4 regions of the Actinacidiphila sp. ITFR-21 genome follow, and region 3 is predicted to be linked to each of the others. Evidence: riboswitches for the same ligand, from Rfam matches in the RefSeq annotation. Region 3 holds a riboswitch; each other region holds the start of a gene.
What was found. Region 3 has a riboswitch for cyclic di-AMP ahead of RLT57_RS12360 (M23 family metallopeptidase). Riboswitches for the same ligand answer to the same signal wherever they lie in the genome.
Positions count from the first base shown of each region.

Region 1 (3,730 bases), 570 kb from region 3:
CACGGGGAGGCGGGGGCACGCAAGGAGCCGCGCGGCCGGGACGGCCGGTGCGGTCAGCGCTTGAAGCGGGGGAACGCCGAACGCCCGGCGTAGACCGCCGCGTCGTCCAGGATCTCCTCGATCCGCAGCAGCTGGTTGTACTTGGCGACGCGCTCGGAGCGGGCCGGGGCGCCGGTCTTGATCTGGCCGCAGTTGGTGGCGACGGCCAGATCGGCGATGGTGACGTCCTCGGTCTCGCCGGAGCGGTGCGACATCATGCACTTGTAGCCGCTGCGCTGGGCCAGCTCCACCGCGTCGAGTGCCTCCGTCAGCGAGCCGATCTGGTTGACCTTGACCAGCAGCGCGTTGGCCGTGTCGGTGTCGATGCCCTTCTGCAGGCGCTCGGGGTTGGTGACGAACAGGTCGTCGCCGACGATCTGCACCTTTGCGCCCAGCCGGTCGGTGAGGACCTTCCAGCCCGCCCAGTCGTCCTCGAACAGCGGGTCCTCGATGGAGACCAGCGGGTAGGCGGCCACCAGCTCCTCGTAGTACTCGGTCATCTGGGCGGCGGACTTCTCCCCGCCCTCGAACTGGTACTTGCCGTCCTTGTAGAACTCCGAGGCTGCGGCGTCCAGCGCGAGCGCGATGTCCTGGCCGGGGACGTAGCCGGCCTGCTTGATGGCCTCGACGATGAGGTCGAGGGCGGCCCGGTTGGACTCCAGGTTCGGCGCGAAGCCGCCCTCGTCGCCGAGGCCGGTGGACAGGCCGCGGGACTTCAGCACGCCCTTGAGGGTGTGGTAGACCTCGGCGCCCCAGCGCAACGCCTCGGAGAAGGACTCGGCGCCGATGGGCGCGATCATGAACTCCTGGATGTCCACGTTGGAGTCGGCGTGCGAGCCGCCGTTGAGGATGTTCATCATCGGGACCGGCAGCACGTGCGCGTTCGGGCCGCCGAGGTAGCGGAACAGCGGCAGGTCGGACGCCTCGGAGGCGGCGTGGGCGACGGCCAGCGAGACGCCGAGGATGGCGTTGGCGCCGAGCGAGGACTTGTCGGGAGTGGCGTCCAGGTCGAACATCGCCTGGTCGATCAGCCGCTGCTCGGTGGCGTCGTAGCCGACCAGCTCCGGACCGATCTGCTCGATCACGGCGAGGACGGCCTTCTCGACGCCCTTGCCCTGGTAGCGGTTCTTGTCACCGTCGCGGAGTTCCAGGGCCTCGTAAGCGCCGGTGGAGGCGCCGGAGGGGACCGCGGCACGGCCGGTGCTGCCGTCGTCGAGGCCGACCTCGACCTCGACAGTGGGGTTGCCTCGCGAGTCGAGGATTTCCCGGGCTACGACGACGTCGATGGACGGCACGTTGTCTCCTTCTGCGGTGTCTTCGAAGTCTTCTCGTCTATGTCGGGACGAGCCTAACCGGCTTCAGGGCCGGGACCGGCGCTCGGCCCGGCGGCTGGAACGGAATGCCCCGGCCGGGCACGCCAGGGGGAGGGCGTGCCCGGCCGGAATGGTCAGGAGGCTTCGACCGCCGTCCGTCCGCAGTTCGGCCGGACCGGCTCGGCCGTTCGGGGACCGGCGCCCGGCTCAGCTCAGGTGCAGGTGCTGGCCCGGGTAGATGAGGTCGGCGTCGTGCACGATGTCGCGGTTGAGCTCGTACAGCTTCTTCCATCCGCCGTCCACGCCGTGCGCGGCGGCGATGCCGGAGAGGGAGTCGCCGCGGACGACGGTGTACTCGCCGTCGCCCTTGCGCACCACGGTGTGGGTGGCCGCCCGGTGGTGGGTGGCGGCCTTGTGGGTCTTCTTCGCCGGGGCCGGCGCGGCCTTGGTGGTACTGGACGCCGACGACGAGGAGGACGAAGAGGACGAGGAGGACGAGGAGGAGGACGTCGAAGACGACGAGCCGCCACCGGTGTTGATGTCGGGCGCCGGGCCGCCGGCGGTCAGGCCGCCGGCCGAGGCGCAGGACCACGCGCCCGGACCCTGGATGGCGAGCAGCTTCTCGGCGACGGCTATCTGCTGGTCCTTGGTGGCCAGGTCGGCGCGCGGGGCGTACTGCAGGCCGCCGGCCGCCTCCCAGCTGGACTGCGAGAACTGCAGGCCGCCGTAGTAGCCGTTGCCGGTGTTGATGGACCAGTTGCCGCCGGACTCGCACTGCGCGACCGCGTCCCAGGTGGCGACGGAGGCGGCGGAGGACGAGGTGGCGCCGATCAGCGGAATGGCGATCGCGGTGCCGGCGACTCCGGCGAACGAGGCGAGTCGGACGAGCTTGGAGGCACGACGGTGCTTACCCATGATGTTTGTGTCCTCACCGACGCCTGCGAGGTCAGCTGTCGGGTTCGGGCGTGAGTTGCCCGGCCGGGCCGCGTCCTGCTCATACGGCCATCTCGGCTTCACCCCAAGCCGGTCCCGGCCGTGCGTACGTTGCGCAGCGTGGTGTGCTGTCCGGTGCTGCGGGCGGCGTACGGGCCGGGTCCGGCGGAAGACCTTGGGTCCCCCGCTCCTGCCTGCGGCGCTTTCGCGTCGGCTGTTCCCGTCGGACGGCGGCAGGACTCGGCGTTCTGCCCAACGGGGCCCGCTGTGGCGAGCGACAGAACGTTAAGCACAGGTGGGCGGATAGGACAAACATCCCGGATCGGGTCGCCAACTGAGCCCGCCCACTCGGCCGGTCGACGAAGCCGCAGGTCACGGCGTCCGATATCAGCGGCCTGCAAGCGGGCGGTCACAGCGGCCGAAGAGAGGCTTGTCACATCTTCGACCGGAAGGGACGGGCGGTACGTCCGGTTTGTCGGCCAGCCGTCAACCGCCGCTTTCTCAGCCAAGATTGAGGATCTGTCCGGGTTTGATGAGGTTCGGGTCCTCGCCGATCGACTGCCGGTTGGCCTGGTAGAGCTGCCGCCAGCCGCCGTCGACGTGCTGGGCGGTGGCGATTCCCGAGAGCGAGTCGCCGGCGCCCACGGTGTACCGACCGGCGGGTGAAGTGCCCGGATCCTCACCTTTGTTGGCGGTATCGGTGGATGCGGGGCCGGACGGTGCGGCGGAGTCCGTGTCGGTCACCGAGAAGACCTGGGTCCGGGTGGCCTGGTCGCGGGCGGCCAGCTCCTCGTCGGTGGGGCTGTACGGCTTCGCGTGCCTGCCGGCTCCGCTGCCCGCGTCCGGCGCGGTCGGCAGGGCGCCCGTCGGGTCCGTGGGGGCCAGCGTGGCGGCGCCCCCGGGGTCCGGGAGGCCGGGCGGCGGCGTGGTGCCGGCGGGGGCCGTCGGCGCCGCCGGGACGGCGGGCGTGACCGGCGGGGCGCTCGGGCCGGTGCCGCCGTCGCCCGGGTCGCCCGGTGCGGCCGTCGAGGGGGCGCCGGGGGTGGCCGGGGCGGTCGGCGCCACCGGGGGCGTCGCGGGGTCCGTGGCGGCCCCCGAGGGCGGCGTGGGCGGCGTCGTGGCGGGCGGGTGCTCGCCGGGCTGGGCCGGGGCGGGCTGGGGGGAGGGGGAGGAGCCCGGGTCGGGTGTCGCGGGGTCCTGGAGCAGGCCGGTGCCCTCCTCGCAGCCCGGCCAGGCGTTCGGGCCGAGTTCGGTGAGCATCCTCTCGGCCACGGCTATCTGGTCGGCCTCGGAGGCGAGGTCGGGGCGCTCGGCGTACGCGGCGCCGCCGTACAGGTCCCAGGTGTCCTGCGTGATGGCGAGGCCGCCGTAGAAGCCGTTGCCGCTGTTGGCGTGCCAACTGCCGCCGGTCTCGCAGAACGCCACCCGGTCCCAGGTGGTCTGGT
Region 1 covers NZ_CP134605.1:2,263,559-2,267,288, forward strand. Annotated here, with positions in the region: gene eno (phosphopyruvate hydratase) at 54-1,334, opposite strand; gene RLT57_RS10040 (transglycosylase family protein) at 1,560-2,267, opposite strand; cyclic di-AMP (ydaO/yuaA leader) riboswitch at 2,273-2,416, opposite strand; gene RLT57_RS10045 (transglycosylase family protein) at 2,787-3,730, opposite strand, start outside.
Region 1: it holds a riboswitch for cyclic di-AMP, as region 3 does, so the genes downstream of both, RLT57_RS10040 (transglycosylase family protein) here and RLT57_RS12360 (M23 family metallopeptidase) in region 3, are expected to answer to the same signal.

Region 2 (3,730 bases), 2.7 Mb from region 3:
TTCGCCGCCGAGCTGGAGCGGTGCGGCGCCAGCCTGTCCGCGCACGCCGACCACGCGGGGGTGCGGGTCTCCCTCGAAGTGCCCGCCTCCCGGCTCGACAAGGCGCTCGGCCTGCTCGCCGAGGCGCTGCGCGCGCCCGCCTTCGCCGAGAGCGAGATCAAGCGGCTGGTCGCCAACCGGCTGGACGAGATCCCGCACGAGCTGGCCAACCCGGCCCGCCGCGCCGCGATGGCGCTGTACAAGGAGCTCTTCGCGGCCGACCTGCGCTGCTCCCGGCCGCGCCAGGGCACCGAGGAGACCGTCCGCGGCATCGACGCGCCCGCGGTCCGGGCGTTCTACGAGGCGCACGTGCGGCCGTCGACCACCACCGCCGTGGTCGTCGGGGACTTCACCGGCATCGACCTGCCGGCGCTGCTGACCGACACCCTCGGCCGCTGGACCGGGGACAAGGCCGAGCCGCGTCCGCGCCCGGCGATCACCTCCGACGACACCGCCCGGGTGGTGGTCGTCGACCGGCCCGGCGCGGTGCAGACCCAGCTGCTGGTCGGCCGTACCGGCCCGGACCGCCAGGACCCGGTCTGGGCGGCGCAGGTGCTCGGCACCTACTGCCTGGGCGGGACGCTGACCTCCCGGCTGGACCGGGTGCTGCGCGAGGAGAAGGGCTACACCTACGGGGTGCGGGCCTTCGCGCAGGTGCTGCTGACGTCCGCGGACGGCACCGGCGCCGCGCTGCTGGGGATCAGCGGCTCGGTGGCCACCGAGGTCACCGGCCCGGCGCTCGCGGACGCCTGGCAGGTGATCCGCACCCTCGCCGAGGGCGGCCTCACCGAGGAGGAGCGGGACGTCGCGGTGCAGAACCTGGTCGGGGTCGCGCCCCTGCGCTACGAGACCGCCGCGGCCGTCGCCGACACCCTGGCCGACCAGGTCGAGCAGGAGCTGCCCGACACCTACCAGGCCGAGCTGTACGCCCGGCTGGCCGCCACCGGCACCGTGGAGGCGACCGCCGCGGTGGTCAGCGCCTTCCCGCTAGACCGGCTGGTGGTGGTCCTGGTGGGTGACGCCGCCACCATCGCCGAGCCTGTCCGCGAGCTGGGCATCGGCCCGCTGACCGTGGTCGGCTGAACCCGGCGGCGCAGCCGCCCCCTCCTCCGCCCGGAACCCCGGTCGCCCCACAGGCACCGGGGTTCCGGGCGTTTTGCGCCCCGCCGGGCGGTGTGTGGCGTGCGCTACATATCGGCTGATCTGTTTGGTGTACGGCTGACCGCGCGGTTAGCGTCGGCGCACGTTGCCCGTGGACGGCAGCGGCGCCCGGTCCGACCGGGCGCACCCGTACATCGCCGAGTCCCCCGTGAGGGGGAGCCGGGGACCCACGTCCCTGGGGTGAATCGCGGCCACCCGCCCGCCCGGGCGGATGCCCCGTAGGAGACCTTCCTGCTCCGAACCCGTCAGCTAACCCGGTAGGCGAGAAGGAAGGAAAGGAGCGACGCCTCCTCATGGCGTTCAAAGTCCTGCCCGCGCACAGCGGGAAGCACCGCCGCACCCACCCGGTCCGCACCGCCGCCACCCTGGCGGGCGTCGCCGTACTGGCCACCGGTGGCGCCATCGGCGCCACCGCGATGGCCTCCCCGGGGGCGGCCCCCGAGGCCGCGGCGCAGCCCGCCGCGTTCACCCGGGCCCTGAACGCGCACACCGCCGCCCTGGTCCGCACTCTCACCACGCAGGAGCAGGGCCAGTACAAGGCCGCCGACACCGCGAAGGCGAAGGCCGCCGCGACGGCCAGGGTCCGGCAGGCCCTGGCCTCGGCCAGGGCCGAGGCGAAGGCGAAGGCGGCAACCAAGGCCAAGGCGGCCGCGAAGGCCGGGGCAGCCGCCAGGGCCGAGGCGGCAGCCGCGGCGAAGGCGCCCACCGCGCGGGCCGCGCAACAGCCCGCCGCGAGCCGGTCGCAGACCCGGACCGCACTGCCCGCCGCGTCCGCCTCCGGTACCGGCGGCGGCACGGCCGGCAGCACCGCCACCGGCTGGATGGAGCCGGTCGGCGACGCCTCCGTCGGCACCGGCTACCAGGCCTCCGGCTCGCTGTGGTCCAGCGGCTCGCACACCGGCGTGGACTTCCTGGTCGACTCCGGCACGCCCGTGCACGCGGTCGCCGTCGGCACGGTGGTCTCCGCGGGCGCCGACGGCGCCTACGGCAACGACGTGATCATCAAGCACGCCGACGGCAAGTACACGCTGTACGGCCACCTCACCGAGCCGCTGGTGTCCGCGGGGCAGACGGTGACCGAGGGCCAGGAGATAGGCATTTCCGGCGCCACCGGCAACGTCACCGGCCCCCACCTGCACTTCGAGGTGCGCACCACCCCCGACTACGGGTCCGACATCGACCCGGTCGCGTACCTGGCCTCGCACGGCGTCGTCATCTGAGCCCGGCCGGGCCAGTTCGGACCCGTCCGAGTCCGTCCGAGTCCGTCCGAGTCCGTCCGCGACAGTCCGAACCTGTCCGAACCTGTCCGAACCTGTCCGTACCGGCTGAACCGGCCGCACCGCCCCGTACCGCCGGATCCGAGCGTCCCGGTCCGCCGCGCCGGGGCGCTCGGACGTCTTCGGCCGTCTCCGGACGCTCCCGGCCGTCCGATAGCACCCCTCCTGTCCAAAAACAAACAAAGAATTCCAGGGGTGCTTTCCCATTTCCGGGTGTGCTGGAATAGAGTCCGGCACAATACGGGGAAGGAAACGGAGTCTGCGATGCGGAGCCGGATGTGAACGGGGCGGACGGCGCGGGGCGCCGGATCTCGGCCCAGGTGGTGTGTACGGCCATCCGCGACGACATCGTCGGCGGCTTCTTCCCGCCGGGCAGCCGGCTGACCGAGGAGCTGCTCGCGCAGCGCTACGGCGTCTCACGGGTGCCGGTGCGCGAGGCGCTGCGCACCCTGGAGTCGGAGGGGTTCGTCAGGACCCGCCGGCACGCGGGGGCCTCGGTCGCCGAGCCGACCGAGCAGGAGGCCGCCGACCTGCTGGAGATCCGCGGACTGCTGGAACCGCTGGGCGCCGCCCGCGCCGCCCAGCGCCGCACCGAGGCGCATCTGAAGGTGCTGCGCGGACTGGTCCGGCTCGGCCAGGAGCGTGCCGTGCAGGGGCAGCTGTCCGACCTCCCGTCGCTGGACGGCTGGTTCCACGAGACGCTGGCGCAGGCGTCGGCCAGCTCGACGCTTGCCGCGCTGCTCACCCAGCTGCGGCACAAGATCGCCTGGGTGTACGGGGACGGCGGCAGCACGCGTGCGGTGGAGTCGTGGGAGGAGCACGCCGGGATAGTCGACGCGATCGCCCGCGGGGACGCCGAGCGGGCCCGCCGACTGGCCGCCGTGCACGTGGAGAGGGCCGCCGCGGTGAGGATCCTGAAACATCCCGTAAACGCAGCGCGCCGCCGCGCTTAACAAACGCACCGTATACAAGGTCGTAGAATTGCGGCTCCCGTAAATCCTGAAAAGCGGGACCGGGCAATCCATGGGGGATTGCCCGGTCCCGCTGTATTGCGCTGCCCGCGTTCCGGGTTCGGGCGCCGCGGTGCCGGAAATCGTCGGTCGCGGGGGCCCTCAGACCGTTTCCGGCAGCTCCTCCAGGCCCTCGGCGACCAGTTTCGCCAGCCGGTCCAGGGCGGCCTGCGCGCCCTCGGCGGGTGAGGTGAGCACGACCTCCTCGCCGCCTCGCACGCCCAGGCCCAGCACCGCCAGCAC
Region 2 covers NZ_CP134605.1:5,522,325-5,526,054, forward strand. Annotated here, with positions in the region: gene RLT57_RS24710 (M16 family metallopeptidase) at 1-1,122, shown strand, start outside; cyclic di-AMP (ydaO/yuaA leader) riboswitch at 1,326-1,478, shown strand; gene RLT57_RS24715 (M23 family metallopeptidase) at 1,494-2,420, shown strand; gene RLT57_RS24720 (GntR family transcriptional regulator) at 2,756-3,430, shown strand; gene RLT57_RS24725 (HPr family phosphocarrier protein) at 3,590-3,730, opposite strand, start outside.
Region 2: it holds a riboswitch for cyclic di-AMP, as region 3 does, so the genes downstream of both, RLT57_RS24715 (M23 family metallopeptidase) here and RLT57_RS12360 (M23 family metallopeptidase) in region 3, are expected to answer to the same signal.

Region 3 (3,730 bases):
TGCCGGGGCCCGGCCGGACCGTCGCCGACGTGAAGCCGGCGACCCGCAACTCCGCTGTCCGGCCGATGAGTTGCCGACCGCGGACCCGTGTCCGGGCGGGGCCGAATCCGCCCGGAACCGGCCCCGGAGCGTGTACCGGACAGCCCTCCCCGCTGACCGCCGACCGAACGTCCAGCAGGTGGAACTGCGGGGGCTCTGTCTCAGTCCCCTGGCATAGTCGCCGGTATGGAGACCGATCCCTTCTGGACTCTCATAGCGGACTGCCGGCGCCGGGGGCTCAGCGGCGACCAGCGCGACGCATGGCTCCGCGACGCGCTCCTCCGCCTCCCGCCGCCGGACGTGATCGCGTTCCAGGCGTGCCTGGAGCAGGTCACCGGCGAGGCGTGCACCTGGAACCTGTGGGCCGCCGCCGACCGCGTCTTCGGCGGGTGGTGCTCCGACGACACCTTCTGCCACTTCCAGTTCTGGATGGTGGGCCTCGGCCGCCCGGTCTTCGAGGCCGCCCTCACCGACGCCGACGTGCTCGCCTACGCGCCCGAGGTGCTGCGCCTGTCCGGCTGCCCCCGCGCGGCCTGGACGGACGACGCCTGGCCCCAGTGGGAGTCCCTCGGCTACCTCGCGCCCTCGGCCTACGAGGAGCTCGTCGGCGGCTTCGACGACTGCGGCGACGCCTTCTACGCCGACGTCCGCGCCCTGCGCGGCACCCCCGCCCGCAACCCGCCGGGTCTCACCCCGGCCGGGAGCCGCTGGTCGGTGCTCGACGAGGCCGAGTCTGCGCGCCGGCTGCCGCGGCTGACCGCGATGTTCCCGCTCGGCTCCGGCTCGGTCGGTCAGCCGCCGTTGACCAGGCGGACGTAGCCGGTCCAGTCCCAGGCCGGGCCGGGGTCGGTGTGGTCGGCGCCGGGGACCTCGTGGTGGCCGATGATGTGGTCGCGGTCCTTGGGGATGCCGTACCTGTCGCAGAGGGCGGCGGTCAGGCGCGCGGAGGAGCGGTACAGCGCGGTGGTGAAGTACGAGGGGTCGTCGACCCAGCCCTCGTGCTCGATGCCGACGCTGCGGGTGTTGTAGTCCCAGTTGCCCGCGTGCCAGGCGATGTCGTGCTCGCGCACGCACTGGTCGATCGCGCCGTCGGCGGAGCGGACGACGTAGTGCGCGGTGGCGGCGTGCGCGGGGTCCTGGAAGAGGCGGACGGTGTCGGCGAAGGTCTCCTGGGTCACGTGGATCACCACCAGTTCGACCGGGTAGGCCGAAGGGCGGTCCGAGGCGGTGTAGTTGGCGGTGCTGGCCGGGGCCCAGGCGGCGCCGGGCCAGTCGACCGCCGGATCCGCGTCCGCGCTGCCTTCGCCGCCCCAGAGCGCGCCAGTGAGGACCGCGCCGCCGGCGGCGCCGAGGGCGAGGCCGCCGCGCAGGAGCGAGCGGCGGGCCGGGTGCGCCGGCCCGGTGGGGGCGGGCCGCTCCCCGGCGGGCTCCCCGGGGGCCTCCGGTCGTACGGTCATCGCTGCCGCCTCCCTCGCCGTACCGTTCGTCGATATCTGCTCACTCAGTGTAGCCGACCAGTGGTGTGCGCATAACAACTGACACACGCTCACGTCACTGCTGGGTGACACCGTGCGTCGTGTTCATCCCTGATGGGTAGCTGGTGTCCGATTGATGATCGCCGCCAACTCTCCGATTCCGCTTGGAAAACCTGCCTGGCTCTATTAACGTTTGATAACGCAGCGCGGTCGTCACCACCGCCGTAAGAGGCGGCACCGTGCGCTTGCCGAATCCCGTCCGCGGGAACCGGGGACCCAACATCTGGGGTGAATCGGGCAGCGACCAGGCCCGTAGGAGACCTTCCTGCTCCGAACCCGTCAGCTAACCCGGTAGGCGAGAGGGAAGGAAAGGAGTGCGCCCGCCGTGGCGTCGAACCAGCCTGCCTACGCACCTGCCCGGCCCGAGGCCGAACCGGCCCGGGAGTGGGACGAGTTCCCCGCTGAGTTCTCCGGCGGCCTTCCCGCCCGCCTGACCGACTCCGCGGGCCTTCCCGACCGCTTCCCCGCCGGCGAGCCGGCCGCCCGGGACCCGCGCGGCGCGCCGCAGCCGCTCCCCCTTCCGCTCCCCGCCGCCGTGCCCGTGCCCCGGCAGCGGAACCTGTCCCGCGGGTCCGCGGTCCTCGGCATGGCGGCGATGGCCGCGGTCGGCGCGGGCGGGGTGGCCACGGCGGTCGCGGCGCCCGACGGCGCCGTGACGGCGCCGATCTCCGTACCGGACGCGCTGCCCGCCGCGGCCGCGGCCCCCGACGCCGCGGCGGTCGCCGCGCAGCCCGCCGCCGAGCCGCAAACCCCCGCGCAGCACGCGGCCCGGGTGCCCGACCCCGGCGAGGCACTGCTCAACCGCGTCGTCGGCGAGGCCACCCAGGCCCGCGAGGCCGTCGCCCGCGCCGAGCGCGAGGCCGCCGAGCGGGCCGCAGCCGAACAGGCCGCCCGCGCCGCGGCCGCGCGGAAGGTCCGCGAGCAGGCCGCCGCGGCGAAGGCCGCGGCCGAGGCCAAGGCGAAGGCCGACGCGGAAGCCGCCGCCCAGGCCGAGGCCGACCGGCTCACCCGCCTGGCCGCCTCCTACCTCAAGCCGGTCAGCTGCTACACCCTCACCGCCGGCTACGGCGAGACCGACCCCTGGGGCAACATCCACGTCGGCCAGGACTTCGACGCCCCGACCGGCACCCCGGTGCACGCCGTCCACGGCGGCACGGTCAGCTCGGCCGGCTGGGCGGGTTCCTACGGCTACCGGGTCGTGGTCACCCTCGATGACGCCACCGAGGTGTGGTACTGCCACCTCTCGACGATGGTCGTCACCGCCGGCCCGGTCACCACCGGCGACACGATCGGCCGCGTGGGCGCGACCGGGAACGTCCCGAACCCCCATCTCCACCTGGAGGTACGGCCCGGCGGCGGCGACGCGGTGGACCCGCTGCCGTGGCTGGGACAGCACGGGGTCGAGGTCTGACGGTCCGCGGGGCCGCTGGCCGCGGGGCCGGGCCGGTGCCTGCGCTGGCCGCGGGGCATGGGCCGCGGGGCGCGGGGCGCGGGGCGCGGGGCATTGCGCCAGAGCAGTGGGCGCTGAGCCGCCGCCGGCACTGCTTTGCCCAGTGACCCGGTGGACCGGGCGGCGCGAGCCGGGCGGCGTGGCGCCGGCGGCGGCGGTCGCGTCAGCCGTACGGGCGGTGGTACGGAGCCGGGCGCGTCAGCCGTACGGAGCCGGGCGCCCCGGTGTTGGGGGACGCGCAACCGGCGTACGTACCGGCACTCGTTGCCGCCCACCCCCGTAACGTCCGCCCGCGGAGCGCCCCCGCACTACTCCCCGCCGCGGCCCGCGACCGCCCAGGACGCGGCGGCCACGCCGCCCGCCACGGCGAACACCGCCGGCCACGAGCCGACCTTCTTCGCCAGCGGATGGGCGCCCGCGAAAGCGGCGAGGTAGGCGCCGGTGAGGCCGGCTGCGGCGCCGAGCCCGGCCTGCCGCTTCCACTCCCGCGCCGCCACCGCGCCCGCCGCCGCCAGCGCCACGCCGCCCAGCTCGCGCCGCTTCGTCCACCGGGCCACCCCGTACCCGCCGATCAGACCGCCCGCGGCCACGACACTCGCCGACACCCCAGCCATACCCTTGCCCTCCTCACGTCCGCGGCCTGCCGTCGGGACCTCCGCGGCGTCGCGGGGCCCGGCACGCGCACCTGCCGCGCTCTCGTCGGTCG
Region 3 covers NZ_CP134605.1:2,834,889-2,838,618, reverse strand. Annotated here, with positions in the region: gene RLT57_RS12370 (DUF4240 domain-containing protein) at 226-858, shown strand; gene RLT57_RS12365 (N-acetylmuramoyl-L-alanine amidase) at 831-1,496, opposite strand; cyclic di-AMP (ydaO/yuaA leader) riboswitch at 1,751-1,887, shown strand; gene RLT57_RS12360 (M23 family metallopeptidase) at 1,900-2,985, shown strand; gene RLT57_RS12355 (hypothetical protein) at 3,333-3,638, opposite strand.

Region 4 (3,730 bases), 1.4 Mb from region 3:
GGGCCGTGGACCGCTTCGAGACCGGCCAGGAAGTTGTCGTCAAAGAGGCTGCTCATCGCTTCCCGAGTCTAGGGCCTGTCGGGTGGATCTCCGCGGGTCGAGGAGCGGGGTCCGAAACGCGCGCGGGCACAGCCGGGGAGGGAGGCGGCGTGGTGTGTCGTCGACCGGCGGGAACGCGGCAGGCGCGCCGTACCGGGGCCCGCGACGCCGCGAAGACCCACCCGACGGACCCTGGGCGCCCCCGCCGACACGCACGGCCCCCTTCCCCGAGCCGCGCCCGCACGTCTCCGGCCGGGCCTGCGGCCGTCACCTCCGCGGCGGCCCGGCGGTGGCGCCGTCGCGACCCTCCGTGACGGCCGGACCGCTCGGCGCGATATGACGAAAAGGTATCGGGCCTATCGGACACGCCCCTTCCCAGCGGCCCCGCGCTTTGGCTACGGTGCCGCACCAGGCAGAGCGCCCGGAAGGAGTCCGCCCGCCATGGCGACACACCGTAAGGCCCGTACCGCGATACTCGGCTCCTCCGGCCCGCGGGCGGCCGTGGGGCTCACGACGGCGGCGCTGGCCACCGTGACGCTGCTGGCCGAGAGCGCGGGCGCCGCCCCGGCGCCCGGCAAACCCGCGCAGCCGTCCGTCGCGGCGGTGCAGGCGAAGGTGGACGCCCTGCTCCACCAGGCCGAGGTCGCCACCGAGCACTACAACGGCACCAAGGAGAAGACGGACCGGCAGAGCGCCACCGTCAACAAGCTGCTGGCCCAGGCCGCCAGGAAGACGCAGGCGCTCAACGAGTCCCGCCGGGTGCTCGGGATGTACGCCGCCGCGCAGTACCGGGACGGCGGCGACACCGCCAGCCGCTATCTGTTCTCGGCCGACCCGCAGGCGCTGCTGGACCAGGTGCACCTGACCGGTGTGATGGCCGAGCGGCAGAAGGGGGCCGTGGCGACGTTCCGGGTGCAGCAGGCCGACGCGGCCCGGCAGCGGATGGCGGCGGCCGGCAGCCTGGCCGCGCTCACCGCGCAGCAGGCGGAGCTGAAGGCGGCGAAGGCGGCCGTGCAGCGGAAGCTGGGCGCCGCGCAGCACCTGCTCAACAGCCTGACCGCGCAGGAGAAGGCACGGCTGGCGGCGCTGCGGGCCCGGCAGGAGGCCGAGGCGGAGGCGAAGGCGAAGGCGCTAGCGGCGAAGGAGGAGGCCGCGCGGGAGGCGGCGGCCGAGGCGGTCGCTACGAAGGGCGCGGACGCGCCGACGACGCCGGTGAACTCCTCGGTCGCCGAGCAGGCCATCGCCTTCGCGCACCAGCAGCTGGGCAAACCGTACGTGTGGGGGGCGACGGGACCGGACTCGTTCGACTGCTCCGGCCTGACGCAGGCGGCGTACAAGGCTGCCGGGGTGTCGCTGCCGCGGACCACCTACGACCAGGTCGACGTCGGCACCCGGGTCTCGGAGGCGAACCTCCAGCCGGGGGACCTGATCTTCTTCTACAGCGACGTCAGCCACGTCGGCCTCTACATCGGCGGCGGCGAGATGATCCACGCCCCGCACACCGGCACGGTCGTCAAGATCGCCCCGATCACCGAAATGCCGTTTTACGCCGGGGTCCGCCCGTATTGAGGTGACCGGTCGGGCCGGTCGCGACGACCGCAACCGGTAAGGTCACAAAGCGATTTCGGTCACATTGCGATCCAATCTTCCCAAGTGGTGCAGAACTTGGTTACGGTGTCCCGCTAGGCGGCCTGCTTTCCGTCGGTGAAAGTGCCGGCAGCGCGTCGCCTCCGCTCAATCCGGCCTCGGCCGGAGCCGGGGACCCACGCACCAACTGGGGTGAATCGGGACGGATACCCGCACAGGTGTCCGGACCGTAGGGCGACTTCCCGCCCGAACCCGTCAGCTAACCCGGTCGGCGGCCCATGGAAGGAGCGCCTCCTTGGCGTCGCACCGCAAGCCGCGTACCCGCATACTCGCCTCGGCCGCCCCGCGCGCCGCGGTGGGAGTGACGGCGGCGGCCCTGGCGTCCGTCACCCTGCTGAGCGAGAGCGCGAGCGCCGCCCCGGCGCCCGCCAAGCCCTCGATCAGCGAGGTCAAGAAGCAGATCGACACCCTCAACCAGCAGGCCGAGGTGGCGACGCAGCAGTACGACCAGGCCAAGGAGAAGACCGACACGCAGCGGGCCAAGGCCAACCTGCTGCTGACGCAGGTCGCGCAGAAGACCCAGAAGATGAACGAGACCCGCCGGGTGCTGGGGCAGTTCGCCACCGCCCAGTACCGCGAGGGCGGCATGGGCGCGAGCACCCAGCTGCTGCTGTCGTCCAGCCCGGAGTCGTTCCTGGAGCAGACCCACATGATGGACCGGGTCTCGGCCACCCAGGAGCAGGCACTCAAGACCTTCCAGGTCCAGCAGGAGCAGGCGAACATCCAGCGGTCCCAGGCCACCGCGAGCCTGAAGGCGCTGACCGACGCGCAGAAGAAGCTTGCCGCCCAGAAGAAGAACGTCTCGGCGAAGCTGGCCACCGCCCAGAAGCTGCTGAACAGCCTCAACGCCGAGCAGCGGGCGAAGCTGGCCGCGCTGAGCAGGCCGCCGAAGTCCACCACGTTCGCGTCGGCCTCCTCCTCGTCCTCCTCGTCCTCCTCGTCGGCGGTCAGTACCTACAGCGGCCCCGCTTCCGGGCGCGCCGCCGCGGCCCTCCAGTTCGCCCTGTCGCAGCGCGGCAAGCCGTACGTCTCCGGTGGCACCGGGCCCAACGCGTACGACTGCTCCGGCCTGACCCAGGCCGCCTACCGCGCGGCCGGCATCACCATCGGCCGCACCACCTGGGACCAGGTGACGGACGGCACGGCCGTCTCCGAGTCGGACCTGCGCCCCGGCGACCTGGTCTTCTTCTACTCCGGCATCAGCCACGTCGGCATCTACCTCGGCAACGGCGAGGTGGTGCACGCCCCGCACACCGGCGCGGTCGTGGAGATCGCCCCGATGAGCTGGATGCCGTTCGCCGCGGCCCGCCGCATCGCGTAACCGGCCCGCAGCCGTCGTCCCCGCGCCCTGCCCCGGCCGGGCCGGGGTGCCGTCACCGGGTGAGCGGGTGGCCGGCGGCCGGGTGAGCGGGGTCCGGGTGATCAGGCGGCCGTGCGGCCGGGTGACCGGGTGACCGGTCAGAGCGGATACGCATACGGGCGGGTCACCCGTCGGACACCGGTCGGTTGTGGTCGGCAACGGCCGATACCGGGCAGTCCCGGTCTATCCGGGCGGCGCGCCCCGGCCGGGGCTAGCGTCGGTCGGCGGGTGGCCGACCCTACGGCCGTCGCCTGCGCGACGGCCCGGCCGCCCCGCCGACGGTCCGGCGGCGTCTCCGTCCCCCGTGCGGACGCCGCCGGACCCCCGGCCGTTCCTCCAGGGCCGGCCGGGCCGCCCGGACGGCATCCCCGGAAGGAGTGACGGCCGCCATGGCCTCACACAGTCGCGACCCGCACTTACGCGGTACCCGGTTCTCGGTGTCCCGCGTGGCCTGCACGCTGGCCCTCGCCTCCGCCGCCTCGGTCACCCTCTTCGGGGAGCCCGCGCAGGCCGAGCGGCCCGCTCCGCAGGAGGTGCGGACCCGGGTCGAGGTGCTCTACCGCCAGGCCGAGCGGGCGACCGAGCAGTACGACGGCGCGAAGGAGCAGGCGGACGCCGCCAGGGCCGCCGTGGCCGACCTCCAGGACGAGGTGGCCCGCAAGACCGCGCGGCTCAACGTGGCCC
Region 4 covers NZ_CP134605.1:4,241,324-4,245,053, reverse strand. Annotated here, with positions in the region: gene pcrA (DNA helicase PcrA) at 1-56, opposite strand, end outside; gene RLT57_RS18720 (NlpC/P60 family protein) at 481-1,608, shown strand; cyclic di-AMP (ydaO/yuaA leader) riboswitch at 1,761-1,916, shown strand; gene RLT57_RS18715 (C40 family peptidase) at 1,922-3,007, shown strand; gene RLT57_RS18710 (C40 family peptidase) at 3,436-3,730, shown strand, end outside.
Region 4: it holds a riboswitch for cyclic di-AMP, as region 3 does, so the genes downstream of both, RLT57_RS18715 (C40 family peptidase) here and RLT57_RS12360 (M23 family metallopeptidase) in region 3, are expected to answer to the same signal.